Regions from separate parts of the Arthrobacter sp. SLBN-83 genome, predicted to be linked through region 2. Evidence: riboswitches for the same ligand, from Rfam matches in the RefSeq annotation. Region 2 holds a riboswitch; each other region holds the start of a gene.
What was found. Region 2 has a riboswitch for thiamine pyrophosphate ahead of thiC (phosphomethylpyrimidine synthase ThiC). Riboswitches for the same ligand answer to the same signal wherever they lie in the genome.
Positions count from the first base shown of each region.

Region 1 (3,757 bases), 380 kb from region 2:
CCAGGGCTGGCCGCTCCGGAGCACGCTCAAGCGCGCAAGCAATTCCAGTGGAAGCCGATCGCGGGCTATCTAATGCTGGCACTGGGGACCAGCGGGCAATTCTCAAGATCGCGTAGGGGCGGGCTTGTTGGTTTCAAATGGAGGAAATCAACGACCGGGCATCCAGTTCTACCCCTCCAGTCTAGCCGCATGGGTGCCCAAACACGGTTTCGGCCCGCTTGCGGCGTCCGCTGCTTACTCAGCGGACCAGTTCGAAGTGGATCTCCCTGGTGGTGATGTCCGAGGACACCAGCCGGACCCGGACCTTGGTGCCGGACTCCAGTTCGCCGGCGCAGTGTGCGGTCACTGCGGGTTCTGCGATCTGGATAATCCCGGAGCTGCCGTTACCGTTCTTCCCATTGCTGTTGCCATTTTTCCCGTTGCTGCCGTTGCCGTTCTGCGGCTTGGACCCGGAGATCACGATCGCGTCGAACTCCTGCCCGATGTGGTTCAGCAACAGCGCCGCCTCCACGGTGTCCAGGGCCAGGCGTTCCATCCTGGACGCCAGCTGGTCCGATCCCGCCATGATGCCCGGCAGCAGCGGCAGCGCTTCGCGTGCCCAGCCGGGAACATCGCCGCCGTTGCTCAGGGCCTCGCAGATGACCAAAACGAAGCGGTCCACCAAGCGCCGCAGCGGCGCGGTGGTGTGGGCATAGGCCGCGCCGATGGCGGACTGGATGCCATCCTCGGGGACGGTTCCGTCGAACGCGGTGTAGGACGCTCCCCGGAACAGCATGCCTGCCGAATGCATGATGGCCAACTGCCTCGGGTCGGTGGGATCCAGCGACCGCAGGTATTCGCCGTAGCTGACTTCGCCGTCCCACGGCCTGCCGAGCACCTCGGTCTGCAGCCGGAAATGCCTCAGGGACCGTTCGTCCGGCGCGGGCATGGTGCGCAGGATGCCCACTTTGCCCTCGAGCATGAGCTCAGCCGCCGCCATCCCGGTCATCAGCGAAATTTGAGCGTTCCAGTCCTCCACCGGAAGCTGTGGAACCGCGTCAATCCGGTAGCCGCCGTCGGGCAGTTGGACGATCTCCTGTTCGGGCATGTTGAGGCTGGCGCCTTCACGGGCCCGCTCCAATGCCACCCGCTTCAGGCCCACCTCACGGAGCAGGTGGAGTACGGGGGAGGCCGTCCCGGCGTCGAGGTCTGCCTGGGCGCCCTTGTAGCTGAGCTTGTCACGGCTGCGGACCCGGGCCCGACGGACGCCTACTGTCAGGACGGTTGCTTCGCCGTCGAGCGTGAAGTCCCAGACGAAGGCAGAGCACTCCTGGCCGGGCAGGAGGCTTCCGGCCCCTTCGCTGATGACCTCCGGGTGCAGCGGGATCCGGCCGTCCGGGGCGTAAAACGTCTGTCCGCGCCGCCGCGTCTCGGCGTCCAGGGGACCTCCCGGCGTAACGAAGGCCGGAACATCGGCGATCGCATACATCACGCGGTAGCCGTCCCCGTCCGCCTCGATGAACACTGCCTGGTCCAGGTCCGTGGAGGACGCCGGATCGATGGTGACGAACTCGACGGCGGTCAGGTCGTAGGACGGAAGCTGCAGCGCGGCCACGGCAGCCAGGGCGTCGTCCACGGCTTCGGCGGGATAGGGACCCGGAAGTTCAAGTTCCGTCCGCAGCAGGCCCAGCGCCTCTTCCAAGGCGTTCTTATGGTCGTGGACGTTGGGGGCCAGCCGATGATGTGACACAAAATTCAGCGTAGCCCCAAGTTCCGCGATTAAGCAGGCTCAGGAGCCGGCGGCGTCCAGCGCGTCGAGGAGGGAGGCAGCAGCGGCGGCGGGATCAGGAGCTTCCGTGATGGCGCGGACCACCACGATCCTGCGCGCGCCCGCCTCCACCACTTGGTGGACGTTGCCGTGGTCGATGCCGCCAATGGCAAACCAGGGCACGGGATCCGCAGCCCGCCGGGACGCCTCCGCTGCGTACTTCACCAGGTCGGGACCGACGGCGGCCCTGCCGGGTTTGGTGGGCGTGGCCCAGACAGGACCTACGCAGAAGTAGTCCAGGCCGGAGGGGCCGGCGGTTGCGGCCAGGGCGGCATCCACCTGTTCGGCCGTGTGGCTGGAAAGTCCGATGGCGGCGTTCCCGTTGACCAGCGTGCGTGCTGCCCCCAGCGGCAGGTCCTTCTGGCCGATGTGGAAAACAGGGGCCCCGGAAAGCACGGCGATGTCGGCGCGGTCATTGACCGCCCACAGCTTGCCGTGCCGTACCGCCACTTCCTTCAGCACCGCCAAAAGGTCCAGTTCCTCGGCGGCCTCGATGTTCTTGTCCCGCAACTGGATGATGTCCACGCCGCCGGCAAAGGCCGCGTCCACAAACTCCGCAAAGTCGCCGCGGTCCCGCCGCGCATCGGTGCAGAGATACAGGCGGGCAGCCTTGAGGGCCTCGCTGTCCCGGGCGTTGACAACCTCGGCATTGGCAACTCCGCCGGCCGGAGCGTGGGAACCTGAGGGAAAGGATGGGGTGGTCGCATTCATGCCTGCAAGCCTAATTCCTCTAAACTGGGGAGGTACTGCGGGAGCCCGCGGCAGCTGTCACAAAGCGCCGGGCTGAGAGGGCGTCAGAGCCGACCGCTTGACCTGATCCGGTTAATGCCGGCGTAGGGAAGGAACCAGATGCGTACCCCCGGCACTACCCATCCCGCTTCCGTTGATGCGTCCATCCATTCCACCCTTCCGTCAACAATACGTGCCGACGTCGCCGTCATTGGCGGGGGAGTGGTGGGGCACGGCATCGCCTGGGAAGTGCAGCGTTCCGGACGCTCCGTCGTCCTCATAGACGACGCCCCCGGTTCGGGCGCCAGCTGGGCCGCCGCCGGAATGTTGGCCCCCGTGAGCGAACTGCACTACCAGGAGGAAGACCTCCTGGAACTCATGCTGGAAGCATCGTCGCGATGGCCGGCGTTCGCTGCCGGTGTCGCCGATGCATCGGGCGCAGATTCCGGATACCTTACGACGCCGACTCTCGCCGTAGGTGCCGACGCCGCAGACCGCCGTGCGCTGATGGACCTGCGCACGGTCCAGCTGGCCAACGGCCTGGCAGTGGAGCCCCTGACTGTGCGGGAGGCGCGCAAACGCGAACCCCTCCTCAGCCCAGCCATCGCCTGCGCCCTGGACACCCCCGCGGACCACCAGGTGGATCCCCGCCGGCTAGTGGCGGCCCTGCGGCTGGCCCTGGCCCGCGCCACAGAGGAGTTGCCGGGCCTGGCTGTGGCCGGGGCGGTGGACGGGTACGCAGTGCCGGACCGGGCAGCCGGGCTGTTGTGGGACGGCGGAACGGTGGCCGGCGTAAGGCTCGCCGGTGGCGGCACCGTCCTGGCAACGGAAACCGTGGTGGCCAACGGCCTGCAGTCAGGTGCGCTCGCAGACCTGCCCCCCGGCCTCGAACTGCCGCTGCGGCCCGTGCACGGGGACATCCTCCGGCTGGCAGTGCCCCGCCACCTCCAGCCCCTGGTGACCGCGACGGTGCGGGGACTGGTCCACGGAGTTCCGGTGTACATCGTGCCGCGGCAGGACGGGACCGTGGTGATCGGAGCCACCCAGCGCGAGGACGCCCTGTCCGATGCCGTCAGTGCCGGCGGCGTCTATCAGTTGCTGCGCGATGCCCAGGCCCTGGTGCCCGCCGTCGCCGAACTCGAACTCCTGGAGTCCACCGCCCGGGCCCGCCCCGGAACCCCGGACAACGCGCCGCTGCTGGGACGGGTGCCGGTGGGCCCG
Region 1 covers NZ_VFMX01000001.1:2,783,603-2,787,359, forward strand. Annotated here, with positions in the region: gene FBY30_RS12980 (RNB domain-containing ribonuclease) at 239-1,729, opposite strand; gene thiE (thiamine phosphate synthase) at 1,769-2,518, opposite strand; TPP riboswitch at 2,546-2,664, shown strand; gene thiO (glycine oxidase ThiO) at 2,657-3,757, shown strand, end outside.
Region 1: it holds a riboswitch for thiamine pyrophosphate, as region 2 does, so the genes downstream of both, thiO (glycine oxidase ThiO) here and thiC (phosphomethylpyrimidine synthase ThiC) in region 2, are expected to answer to the same signal.

Region 2 (3,757 bases):
TACTTGAAGCTTCAATTTATTCCAAGTTTCTGGTGCCTCCGCTCAGCGGACGATGCGACCGCCCAACACTACGTGTTCCAGGTCCTTGATAGTTTCCGCTGCGGCCCGCGGGTCTTCCCGGCACACCACCACGTCGGCCCGTGCCCCTTCCGCCAGGCTGTCCGCCCCCAGCCAGGCGCGGGCTGCCCAGCAGGCGGCGTCCAGTGCTGCTGTCATCGGCAGGCCGGCCTGGTGCAGGGACAGGATCTCGTCTGCGATCCTGCCGTGCCGGATCGTGCTGCCGGCATCGGTACCGGCAAAGATGCGGACGCCAGCCCCATAGGCCTCCGCCACCCGTTCCAGCCTGCGTTCCCAAAGTGCACGCATGTGTGCAGCGTAGCGGGGGAATTTCGCGTCCGCTTGGGCGGCGATGTCCGGAAAGGTGGCGATGTTGATGAGAGTGGGCACAATTGGCACTCCCTGTTCAGCGAACCGGGGCAGGTGGCGGGGCAGCAGGCCCGTGGCATGTTCAATGCAATCGATGCCGGCATCCAGCATCTGGTCCAGGGTGTCCTCGGCGAAGCAGTGCGCCGTTACCCGGGCACCTTCCTCATGGGCTGCCTGGATGGCGTCACGGACGACGGCGGCAGGAAAGGAAGGCGCCAGGTCACCGGCGCCGCGGTCAATCCAGTCCCCCACCAGCTTGACCCAGCCGTCGCCGTCGCGCGCCTGCTTGCGGACCGCCTCCACAAGGCCTTCCGGCTCCACCTCCTCAGCGAAGCCGCGCAAATAGCGGCGCGTCCGCGCCACATGGCGCCCGGCACGGATCAGCACGGGGAAGTCCCGGCCGCCCTGCATCCAGCGGGTATCGGCCGGCGAGCCGGCGTCGCGGACCAGCAGGGTTCCTGCGTTGAGGTCGGCCAGGGCCTGGTCCTCAGCCGTTGCGGCGTCAACGGGGCCGCCCGGGCCCAGCCCGATGTGGCAGTGGGCGTCAACGAACCCGGGCAGTACCCAGCCGTCAAGGACCCTCACGGGCTCCGTCGCGGGCCGGGTGAAGGTGAGGGTCCCGTCCACGGACCAAAGCCCGTACCTAACGCTGTCCGGTCCAGTCAGGACGGGTCCGCTGAATTCAATGATTTCCGGCATCAGGACTTCCTTTCGCTGCCCGGACAGGCTAGCACCGGGGAATGTGACAAGGCAGTTCCAGGGGCCTGTGGTAGCTTCGTTCCTGACCACACGGGTGCCCTTGCAGGGGCTGAGATCGGGCTGACGCGGCCTGCGACCGTTGAACCTGTCCGGGTAATGCCGGCGAAGGAAGTGAGTATTCCCTTGAGTACACAAAACACCCAGTTGAACCCTGCCCAAATCCAGGCCGAAGCAGCGGCAGACGATGGGTCAACCCTCCAGGTGACCCAATCCTTGAAGTCGCATTCGCTGGCCTTCATTGAAGATGCCGGCGCCGGGATCCGGGTGCCGGTAACGGAAATATCCCTTGAGCCGTCCCCCAACGGCCGGCCCAACGAACCGTTCCGGACCTACCGGACGGCGGGACCCGGCAGCGACCCCGTCCGCGGCCTTCAGCCTTTCCGTGCAGAGTGGATTGAGGCGCGCGGGGACACCGAGGCGTACACGGGCAGGGAGCGCAACCTGCTCGACGACGGCCGCTCGGCTGTCCGCCGCGGTGCCGCCTCTTCAGAGTGGCAGGGCGGGCAGCCGGTGCCCCGCCGCGCCGTCGACGGCCGCACAGTGACGCAGATGTACTACGCCCGGCAGGGAATCATCACCCAGGAAATGCGCTTCGTGGCGCTGCGCGAAAACTGCGACGTGGAGCTGGTGCGGAGTGAGCTCGCGGCGGGCCGGGCGATCATCCCCAGCAACATCAACCACCCTGAGTCCGAGCCGATGATCATCGGCAAGGCCTTCCTGGTGAAGATCAACGCCAACATCGGCAACTCCGCAGTCACCAGCTCCATCGCAGAGGAGGTGGACAAGCTGCAGTGGGCCACCCAGTGGGGCGCGGACACCGTCATGGACCTGTCCACCGGTGACGACATCCACACCACCAGGGAATGGATCATCCGCAACTCCCCCGTCCCGATCGGCACCGTGCCCATCTACCAGGCACTGGAAAAGGTCAACGGCGAGGCCAACGCCCTGACCTGGGAAATCTTCCGGGACACGGTGATCGAGCAGTGTGAACAGGGTGTGGACTACATGACCATCCACGCCGGCGTGCTGCTGCGCTACGTCCCGCTGACTGCCAACCGGGTGACGGGCATTGTCTCGCGCGGCGGTTCCATCATGGCCGGTTGGTGCCTGGCCCACCACCAGGAGAACTTCCTGTACACCCACTTCGATGAACTGTGCGAAATCTTCGCCAAGTACGACGTCTCCTTCTCCCTGGGTGACGGCCTCCGCCCCGGTTCGACGGCGGACGCCAACGACGCGGCCCAGTTCGCGGAGCTGGACACGCTCGCCGAACTGACGCAGCGCGCCTGGGAGTACGACGTGCAGGTAATGGTGGAAGGGCCGGGCCACGTGCCGTTCCATCTGGTCCGTGAGAACGTGGAACGGCAGCAGGAGCTGTGCAAGGGCGCCCCGTTCTATACCCTGGGGCCGCTGGTGACTGACGTTGCCCCGGGCTATGACCACATCACCTCGGCCATCGGCGCCACCGAGATTGCCCGGTACGGGACCGCGATGCTCTGCTACGTCACCCCGAAGGAACATCTGGGCCTGCCCAACAAGGACGACGTGAAGACCGGCGTGATCACCTACAAAATCGCCGCGCATGCGGCAGACCTCGCCAAGGGCCACCCGGGGGCGCACGAACGGGACGACGCACTGTCCAAGGCCCGCTTCGAGTTCCGCTGGCGGGACCAGTTCGCGCTGTCGCTGGATCCCGTCACCGCCGAGGCCTTCCACGACGAGACCCTGCCGGCGGAGCCTGCCAAGACGGCGCACTTCTGTTCCATGTGCGGGCCGAAGTTCTGTTCCATGCGGATCAGCCAGGACATTCGTGACGATTTCGGCTCAGCGGAAGCCCAGGCTGCGCTTGCCAGCGTGACGTCGGGGATGCGGGAAAAGAGCGAGGAGTTCCTGGCTGCGGGCGGCAGGGTGTACCTGCCGGAGCTGCGGGTGCCCGCGGAAAACTGACCGGCCACGGCGCCGGATGCCAGTCTCGCCCGGGTCAGGACGCCCGGGCCGGCTGGCTCCGGCTGACCTGCCGGATGAACTGGCGGATGGCCCGGTCCCCTTCCGGGGAGTCCTGGGGCCGGTGCCCTCCCGCTGCAACGTGGTGCAGGGCGCCGGTCTCGCGGAGGTATCCGGCAATCTCCTCATACAGCGGTTCCCAGCCGCCGGTGAGGACCAGCGTGGGCACGCCGGGAACGATATGCAGCGGCGCCTCCCATGACGGCGACTGGAGACGGAGTCTGCGGGCGGACCGTTTCTCCTCCGTGGTGGCAGGCTGCTGGAGGTCGGTGGCGTAGACTCGGCGGACGAATTCGCGCTGGAAGTCTTCGTCGCTGAGTTGGTGGCGCACGTCGAAGAGGGGCTGCATCAGGCTGATGTGGGCAGCCGTGGCCGGCAGTTCCGCGGTCAGTGAGAGGCACGCCGGTTCCACCAGGGTCAATGAAAAGACCAGGTCGGGGCGTTCCACCGCGGCCATCATGGCTGCGATTGCCCCCTGGGAATGCGCCACCACGTGCCCGCCCGCGGCGCCGCGCCCATCGTCCGCCAAGGACTGCAGGACAATGGCGGTGTCTTCGGTGAAGGA
Region 2 covers NZ_VFMX01000001.1:3,160,522-3,164,278, reverse strand. Annotated here, with positions in the region: gene FBY30_RS14730 (amidohydrolase family protein) at 43-1,125, opposite strand; TPP riboswitch at 1,206-1,313, shown strand; gene thiC (phosphomethylpyrimidine synthase ThiC) at 1,309-3,135, shown strand; gene FBY30_RS14720 (alpha/beta hydrolase) at 3,170-3,757, opposite strand, start outside.

Region 3 (3,757 bases), 1.5 Mb from region 2:
GTCCACCACGGCGACGGGGATCCAGCCCGCAAGGTGGCGGAGGTAGTCCGTCAGCTCTGCCAGGCCCGAGTCCTCTGTCCAGCGCAGGGGAAGGATGTACTCCGCGTCAGTGACCAGGTGGGGCCCCACCTCCCTTACCGCGGGCGCACCTGCCGCGGCGGCGCCTGTCACGCCGCCGCCCGGAGTGACGTCTGCCCAGCTTCCCAGGACGACATCAGGTGGGCGGAAATGCGGCTGTCGATGGCCATGACGGCCGTGGCCCCGAACAGCACGTCGGCAAGCAGTTGAGGTTCAGCCTCCACCAGGCCGCCGGCAAGGTCGCGTCCCGCGATCTGTTCGTGGACGGCGTCGGCCTCCACGTGCTCGTCAAAGTAGTGCGTGACGTCCGGGCCGAAGCCGTGCCGGCGGAATCCGTTGCCGTAGAAGCGGTTGGGTTGGGAGGACGTCATTTCGTAGATTGCCAGGTGCCCGGTGATGGCGCCGCGGAGCCGCCGGTTCAAACCGCAGAGCGACATGAGGTTGACGGAGGCCAGGGACATCGCGGGGACGGCGTCCACGTAGGCGCCGTAGCTGTCGTCCAGGCCCAGACCGCGCATGGTCCGGGCGAACAGCGCGCTGTGCATCCGCTCAGGCCGCCCGCCGCCGTATTCGTCCGCCTGGATTTCCACCAGGGCCGCCTTGGGGCGGCCGCTGAGCCGCGGAATGGCCCAGGTGTGCGGATCGGCTTCCTTCAGCTGGTACATGGATTTGTGGACCAGGAACTCCTTGAGCTGGTCCAGCGTGGCTTTCCTGGCCACGTAGCGGGACACGCTGGGACCAGTGTCCGTGGCGGCCAGGCCGAAGAGGACGTCGGCAACGGCGTCGCTGGTCATGGCAACCCCGCCGGGCAGTTCGAAGTTCCCGGCGGCCTGGTGCGCGGCAGCGCGCAGTGCCGCTTCGAACGGTTCCTCGATCAGCCGGCGGACCCTGATCAGCGACGGCTCCCACTCCCAGTGGTCCGAAACGCCGTCCAGGCCGGAGTAATGGAGTTCGTAAAGGCAGAACAGCGCGAGTTGGATGTCCTCGTCGGCAATGATGTCGCCGGTGCCGGCCAGCTGCCGCGCCACCAGGGAGTACAGCCCGTCCAAGCCCGGCCCGGCGGTGCCCGGAGCCTGCGCCAGGACCTCGAACAATGCGCTGCTGACGGGTCCTCTGGTTTCCGGGATTCTCATGGGGCTCCTTGGTCTGCCGCGCTGCTGACGGGAACGAACGCAGGGCCGCCCATGGTGAGTCCCATGCCCGTCCTCCTCGAAACCCGGGAGACTACATAGTAAGCATGATTACTAATAAAAGCTAAGCGCGCCGGCCTCCATGCTCCACGCCGTCGCGCACGGCCGGTCACATCCGGTCCGATTGGCGCCGGCAGCCCTCAATGCAGCCCCGCCCGGTGTAAACTGGACCACGCCCGGAAGGGCAACCAAAAGCCTTACCCAAACCAAAAAGCAACACTAAAAACGACAGGGGAGCGCCGCCGTCGGGCATCCTGGCACAAGCCGGGCACCGCAGGTGGGCGCTGAGAGTGCGGACAGCCGCAGACCCTCGAACCTGATCCGGTTAGTACCGGCGCAAGGGAGTCGAGTTCTCAAAGTGTCGCGGCTGCACGGCAACGGGCCGTCAGCCGGGTCCACTTTCCCCTCCTGTTTCCCAGGAGGATCACATGAGCACTGCAGCAATCAAGAAGACCACCAGCAGGTCCTGGCGCGTCGTGGATATCGTGGTGGCCGCGCTGGTGGCCATCGCCGGCGGCGTCATCTTCTGGGCGTGGGACCAGGGCGCGGCAGCGTTGTCGGCCCCCATGAACGCCGCCTACCCACCCCTCACCGGGCTGCTGGCCGGCGGATGGATGATTCCGGGCGTGCTGGGCATGCTCATCATCCGCAAGCCGGGCGCGGCCCTGTTCTGCGAAACCGTGGCCGCCACCGGCGAGCTGCTCATGGGCTCCCAGTACGGCGCCTCGGTGCTGTTCTCCGGGTTCATCCAGGGCCTGGGTGCGGAGATCATCTTCGCCGTCTTCGTTTACCGGAAGTTCAACCTGCCCGTCTCCCTGTTGGCGGGCGCCGCGGCCGGCTTCTTCTGCGGCCTGAACGACTCGTTTGCGCCGTGGGGCTGGAACATCGCCTACTCGGGCGCGGACAAGTTCGCCTACATCGTCCTCACCACCATCTCCGGCGCGGTCCTGGCCGGCGGCCTGTCCTGGCTCGCCACCCGTGGCCTGGCCCGCACTGGCGTGCTGAGCTCCTTCGCCTCCCGCAAGGCTGCCACGGAGCCAGTCTTCTCCTGATGGCACCCTCCCAGGGAGCAGCCGGCGCCGTGCGCCCAGCCGCCGTCACCGCCCGCGGCTGGGGCTGGCGGCACGCTGGCAGGGCCAAGCCTGCCGTCCATGCCCTTGACCTGGGCATCACCCCCGGCGAGCGGGTGCTGCTGCTTGGCCCCTCGGGCGCCGGAAAGTCGACGCTCCTGCATGCGCTGGCCGGCGTGCTGGGAGACATCGACGACGACGGCGAGGCAGGCGACGCCGACGAGTCCGGTTCGCTGCTGGTTGACGGCGCCGTGCCCAGGTCCCAGCGCGGCCGCGCCGGGCTGATGCAGCAGGACCCGGAGACGCAGGTGGTCCTATCGCGGGTGGGGGACGACGTCGCCTTCGGCGCCGAGAACCTCGCCGTGCCCCGCGAGGCCATCTGGGCGCGCGTGCACGAGGCGCTTGCCGACGTCGGACTGTCCCACCTCCCGCTGGACCACCCGACGTCGGCCTTGTCCGGCGGGCAAAAGCAGCGCCTGGCGCTCGCTGGGATCCTGGCCATGCGCCCGGGGCTGATCCTGCTGGACGAGCCCACCGCCAACCTGGACCCGGACGGCGTGCTGGAGGTCCGCGACGCCGTGGCGCGCTGCCTGGACAAGACCGGAGCCACGCTGGTGGTGGTGGAGCACCGCGTGTCCGTGTGGAAGGACCTGGTGGACCGGATCGTGGTCCTGCAGCCCGGTTCGTCAACCGAACCTGCCGTGCTCCTGGACGGGCCACCGGACCGGGTGCTCAGCGAGGCGCGGACCATGCTCGCCGCCGCAGGAGTCTGGGTCCCCGGGTACGTCCCGGCCACCCGTGCCCGCTCTGCCGTGCCGGCCGCGGGAACGGGTAACTTGCTGCTGGCCGCGGAACAACTGGGCGTTTCCCGGGAGCGTCCGCGCCGCCAAGGCTTCCGCAAAATTCCGCCGGTACCGGTCCAGGAAGGCGTGGCCGCGCAGGTCCGCGCCGGCCAAGCCCTGGCCATCACCGGTCCCAACGGCGCCGGCAAGTCCACGTTCGCGCTGACCCTCGCCGGCCTCCTGGAACCGGTATCCGGAAAGGTCTCCGCCACCCTGGATCTCGGCCGCGGTGCCGGCATCGACCCGTTCCGGTGGAAGGCCGAGCAGTTGATTTCGCGCGTGGGGACGGTGTTCCAGGAGCCTGAGCACCAGTTCGTCACCGGCAAGGTGCTGGATGAGCTGCGCTTTGGTCCCCGGCACCTGGGCCACGGTGAGGACCGGGTTGACGAGCTGCTGGAGCGGCTGCGGCTCACCCAACTGGTGGACGCCAACCCCTACACGCTCTCCGGGGGTGAAAAGCGGCGGCTGTCCGTGGCCACCGTCCTTGCCGCCAGCCCCCAGGTCCTGGTCCTTGACGAGCCCACCTTCGGGCAGGATGCCAACACGTGGGCAGAGCTGGCGTCGTTCCTGTCTGAGC
Region 3 covers NZ_VFMX01000001.1:1,706,134-1,709,890, forward strand. Annotated here, with positions in the region: gene FBY30_RS07770 (glycosyltransferase) at 1-171, opposite strand, end outside; gene FBY30_RS07775 (iron-containing redox enzyme family protein) at 168-1,211, opposite strand; TPP riboswitch at 1,489-1,629, shown strand; gene FBY30_RS07780 (ECF transporter S component) at 1,697-2,320, shown strand; gene FBY30_RS07785 (ABC transporter ATP-binding protein) at 2,320-3,757, shown strand, end outside.
Region 3: it holds a riboswitch for thiamine pyrophosphate, as region 2 does, so the genes downstream of both, FBY30_RS07780 (ECF transporter S component) here and thiC (phosphomethylpyrimidine synthase ThiC) in region 2, are expected to answer to the same signal.

Region 4 (3,757 bases), 280 kb from region 2:
GCCCTCCGGCGGCTCCCTGGTGATCGACCGCACCGAGGCCATGACCGTGGTGGACGTCAATACCGGCAAGTTCACCGGCAGCGGCGGCAACCTCGAGGAAACCGTCACCAAGAACAACCTCGAAGCTGCCGAGGAAGTGGTGCGCCAGCTGCGGCTGCGCGATATCGGCGGCATTATCGTGATCGACTTCATTGACATGGTGCTCGAATCCAACCGCGACCTGGTACTGCGCCGCCTGGTCGAATGCCTGGGCCGCGACCGCACCAAGCACCAGGTTGCCGAAGTGACCTCCCTCGGCCTGGTCCAGATGACCCGCAAGCGCATGGGCACCGGGCTGCTGGAAGTCTTCGGCGAACAGTGCGAGGCCTGCGCCGGCCGCGGCGTGGTGACCCACGACGATCCCGTGGAGCACCGCCGCGCCAACGTCGTTGCCGCCGAGCACCACCACGTCCAGCGCAGCGACAACCGGCCCGAAGCCCGGCCGGAAGCCCACCGCACCGAAGGCCAGCGAACTGACAACAACCAGCCCGGCGCACGTTCGGAACGCAAGCGGCGGCGCGGACGCGGCGGCCAGCAGCCCGAAGCCGCGCCGGTGCCTGCCGTCCAGGTCCACACCGTCCACCCGGAGCCTACGGACGCCGAGCGGCATGCCAAGGCAGAAGCCACCCGGCTTGCCCTGGCAAACATCGCCGCTGCTGCCCACGCTGCGCACCTGCACGACGACGAGGTGGCGGCAACCCGGCAGGTGCCCGCAGCCCCGCCTGCGCCCGCTCCGGCAGAGGAGAAGCACGACGCCGATGCCCCCACGCGTCCCGCAGCTGTCCTGACGTTCGGCGGCGAGGAAGTCCCGCTTCCGTTCGTGGAGCACGCGGAGGAGCAGCAGCCCAAGCCGGCCCTCACCCTGGACCGGTTGGCTGAAGCATTCGCCCACCTCGGCCAGCCGGCGTCGTCCATTGAGGACGCTCCAGCCAAGACCGTCGAGGCGCCGGAGGCAGCGGAACAGCCGGCAACGGAACAGCCCGCGCCGGAAGGGCAAGCCGAAACCGGGGGAGCGGAAGCCCGCCCCGCAGTGGAAGCTCCAGCCGAAAAGGACTATTCGGACCACACGCTGGAACAGTCCCGGCAGCGCAGGCCGCGGCGCCACCGCGGCGCCAGCCGTGCCCAGGGTGCCGCGAACCAGACCGCTGTCCAGCACCACGAAAACGTCCAGGCCACTGCCGGAGGCCATTCGCACGCAGCCAAGGCCCCGGAAACGGACAAGGCACAGGCCACCGCGGAACAGGGCAAGGCGGCAGAGGAACCCATCATCCTCGGCGTCGGCGTTCCGGCCTCGGAGCTGTAAGCCGGAGGCCAGGACAGGCAGCAGCTTAGGAACATCCAGAAGTCCCCGTTTTGAGGACGTTTCCCCCATGTATTTCAAGGGGAAACGTCCACAGGGCGGGGATTCTTATATGCGGCAGCCCGGTCTCCGCTGCAGGAGGTGCTGTCACCTTTCCTGCGGACAGGCCCCAGCCGCTAGGCTGGAAACCGACACGGGGTGCCGCGCACAGGCCGGCTGAGATCCAGACCCGTTGAACCTGTCCGGCTAGTACCGGCGAAGGGATGTCTCTTGTCTTCCACCCTTTCCATGCCCCTGCCAACTGCATCCGATGCATCCGCCGCGTTGCCCGCAGGCCGGGACGTTCCGCGCGTCCTCTCCATTGCGGGCTCGGACCCGTCAGGCGGCGCAGGCATCCAGGCAGATCTGAAAAGCATCGCTGCGCACGGGGGCTATGGCATGGCCGCCATCACCGCCCTCACGGCCCAGAACACGCAGGGCGTACAGGCTGTGCATGTTCCTCCGGCCGCCTTCCTGGCCCAGCAGTTGGATGCGGTCAGTGACGACATCAGCATCGACGCCGTCAAGATCGGCATGCTGGGTGACCGGGAAGTGATCCGCACTGTGCGCGGGTGGCTCGAAAAGGTGCGTCCCGCCGTCGTGGTTCTTGACCCGGTGATGGTGGCCACCAGCGGTGACCGGCTGCTGCAGGAGTCGGCGGAAGCCGCGCTGCGGGAACTGCTGCCCCTCGCCCATCTCATCACCCCCAACCTGCCCGAACTGGCCATGCTGGTGGGCGCGGCCCCCGCCGGGGACTGGGACGAGGCACTGGCCCAGGGCCGGCGCCTGGCCAATGCCACCGGGGCAACCGTGCTGGTCAAGGGCGGGCACCTGGCAGGGGAGTACTGCCCGGACGCGCTGGTCAACACCGCGGGCCTGCTGGGACAGGATGTTGTGGAAGTCCCGGGCCACCGGATCGCCACCCGCAACAGCCACGGCACCGGCTGCTCCCTTTCCTCTGCCATGGCAACGGTGCAGGCCCGCCTGGGCGATTGGGAAGCGTCACTGCGGACGGTCAAGCCCTGGCTGGCCGGTGCCCTTGAGAACTCGGGCCTGCTGGAGGTGGGCCAGGGGAACGGACCCGTGCACCACTTCCACCACCTGCGGCCGGCACTGCAGGAAGGCGGCTTCGCGGCCAGGCTGTGGGCGGAAGCCCAGCAGGACCTCGACGATATCTATGCGCTGGACTTCATCCGCGGCCTGGCCGCCGGAGACCTGGCCGAGAAGGACTTTGCCTACTATCTGGCCCAGGACGCCCTGTACCTCAACGGTTACTCCCGCGTGCTGGCCCGCACCAGCGCCCTGGCCCCCTCTGAGGCCGAACAGCTGTTCTGGGCAGGATCGGCCCAGCATTGCCTGGAAGTGGAAACGGAACTCCACCGCTCCTGGCTCAGCACCCGGCCCGCCCAGCGCGGACTTGGCCCCGTCACGAAGGCCTACGTGGACCACCTCACCGCAGCTTCGGCGTCGGGCTCTTACGCAGTCCTCGCTGCCGCCGTCCTGCCCTGCTTCTGGCTCTATGCCGAGGTGGGGGAGAAGCTGCACGCGCAGTTCCTTGCCGCCGGCGAGCCGGACGGGCATGCCTACGCTGCCTGGCTCCGCACCTATGCCGACGAGGCTTTCGCCGAGGCCACCCGCCGGGCTATTGCCATCGTGGATGAAGCGGGGCGGAAAGCCTCCGATCATGAAAGGGCAGCGATGGTCACCGCGTTCAAGCAGTCCTGCCGCCTGGAAGTGGAATTCTTCGACGCGCCGAGGCTGCATTCCTGACGGCTGCCGGCAGCGCCGCCGCTATGATGGAGGAGCATGGTTGCGGTGCTGCCCGCCGGGTTTGTGGTTACTACCACAGCCGGGCCGCCGGAACCAGCCTCATTTGCGGCCGTGGACGGATTTAGCGTATTCTGGATCTTCGGTGCTTACGCCAACACTTGGGTTATGACCCTGGAGCAATTCGCTGTGCATAACAAGCGGACTTCTCCACCGGGACGGCTCACGGATTTCCCCGGGAAATCCACGGCGTTGAGGCACAGCGGGAACCCAGCCAATTTCTGAGCCGGGTGCCGCACGCAAATTTTGTAATAAACGTCGAGAGAAGTGAGTTCCCAAGTGGTGTACGCGATTGTCCGCGCAGGCGGCCGCCAAGAGAAGGTTTCCGTTGGAGACTTCGTTACCCTGAACCGCGTCGCCGGTGGAGCCGGCAGCACCATCGAGCTGCCCGCACTGCTCCTGGTTGACGGTGACAAGGTCACCTCCGCCGCCGCTGACCTGGCCAAGGTAACTGTTACGGCTGAAATCCTCCAGGACCTGCGTGGTCCTAAGATTGTCATCCAGAAGTACAAGAACAAGACCGGCTACAAGAAGCGCCAGGGTCACCGCCAG
Region 4 covers NZ_VFMX01000001.1:3,439,176-3,442,932, forward strand. Annotated here, with positions in the region: gene FBY30_RS16100 (Rne/Rng family ribonuclease) at 1-1,342, shown strand, start outside; TPP riboswitch at 1,524-1,620, shown strand; gene thiD (bifunctional hydroxymethylpyrimidine kinase/phosphomethylpyrimidine kinase) at 1,628-3,148, shown strand; gene rplU (50S ribosomal protein L21) at 3,485-3,757, shown strand, end outside.
Region 4: it holds a riboswitch for thiamine pyrophosphate, as region 2 does, so the genes downstream of both, thiD (bifunctional hydroxymethylpyrimidine kinase/phosphomethylpyrimidine kinase) here and thiC (phosphomethylpyrimidine synthase ThiC) in region 2, are expected to answer to the same signal.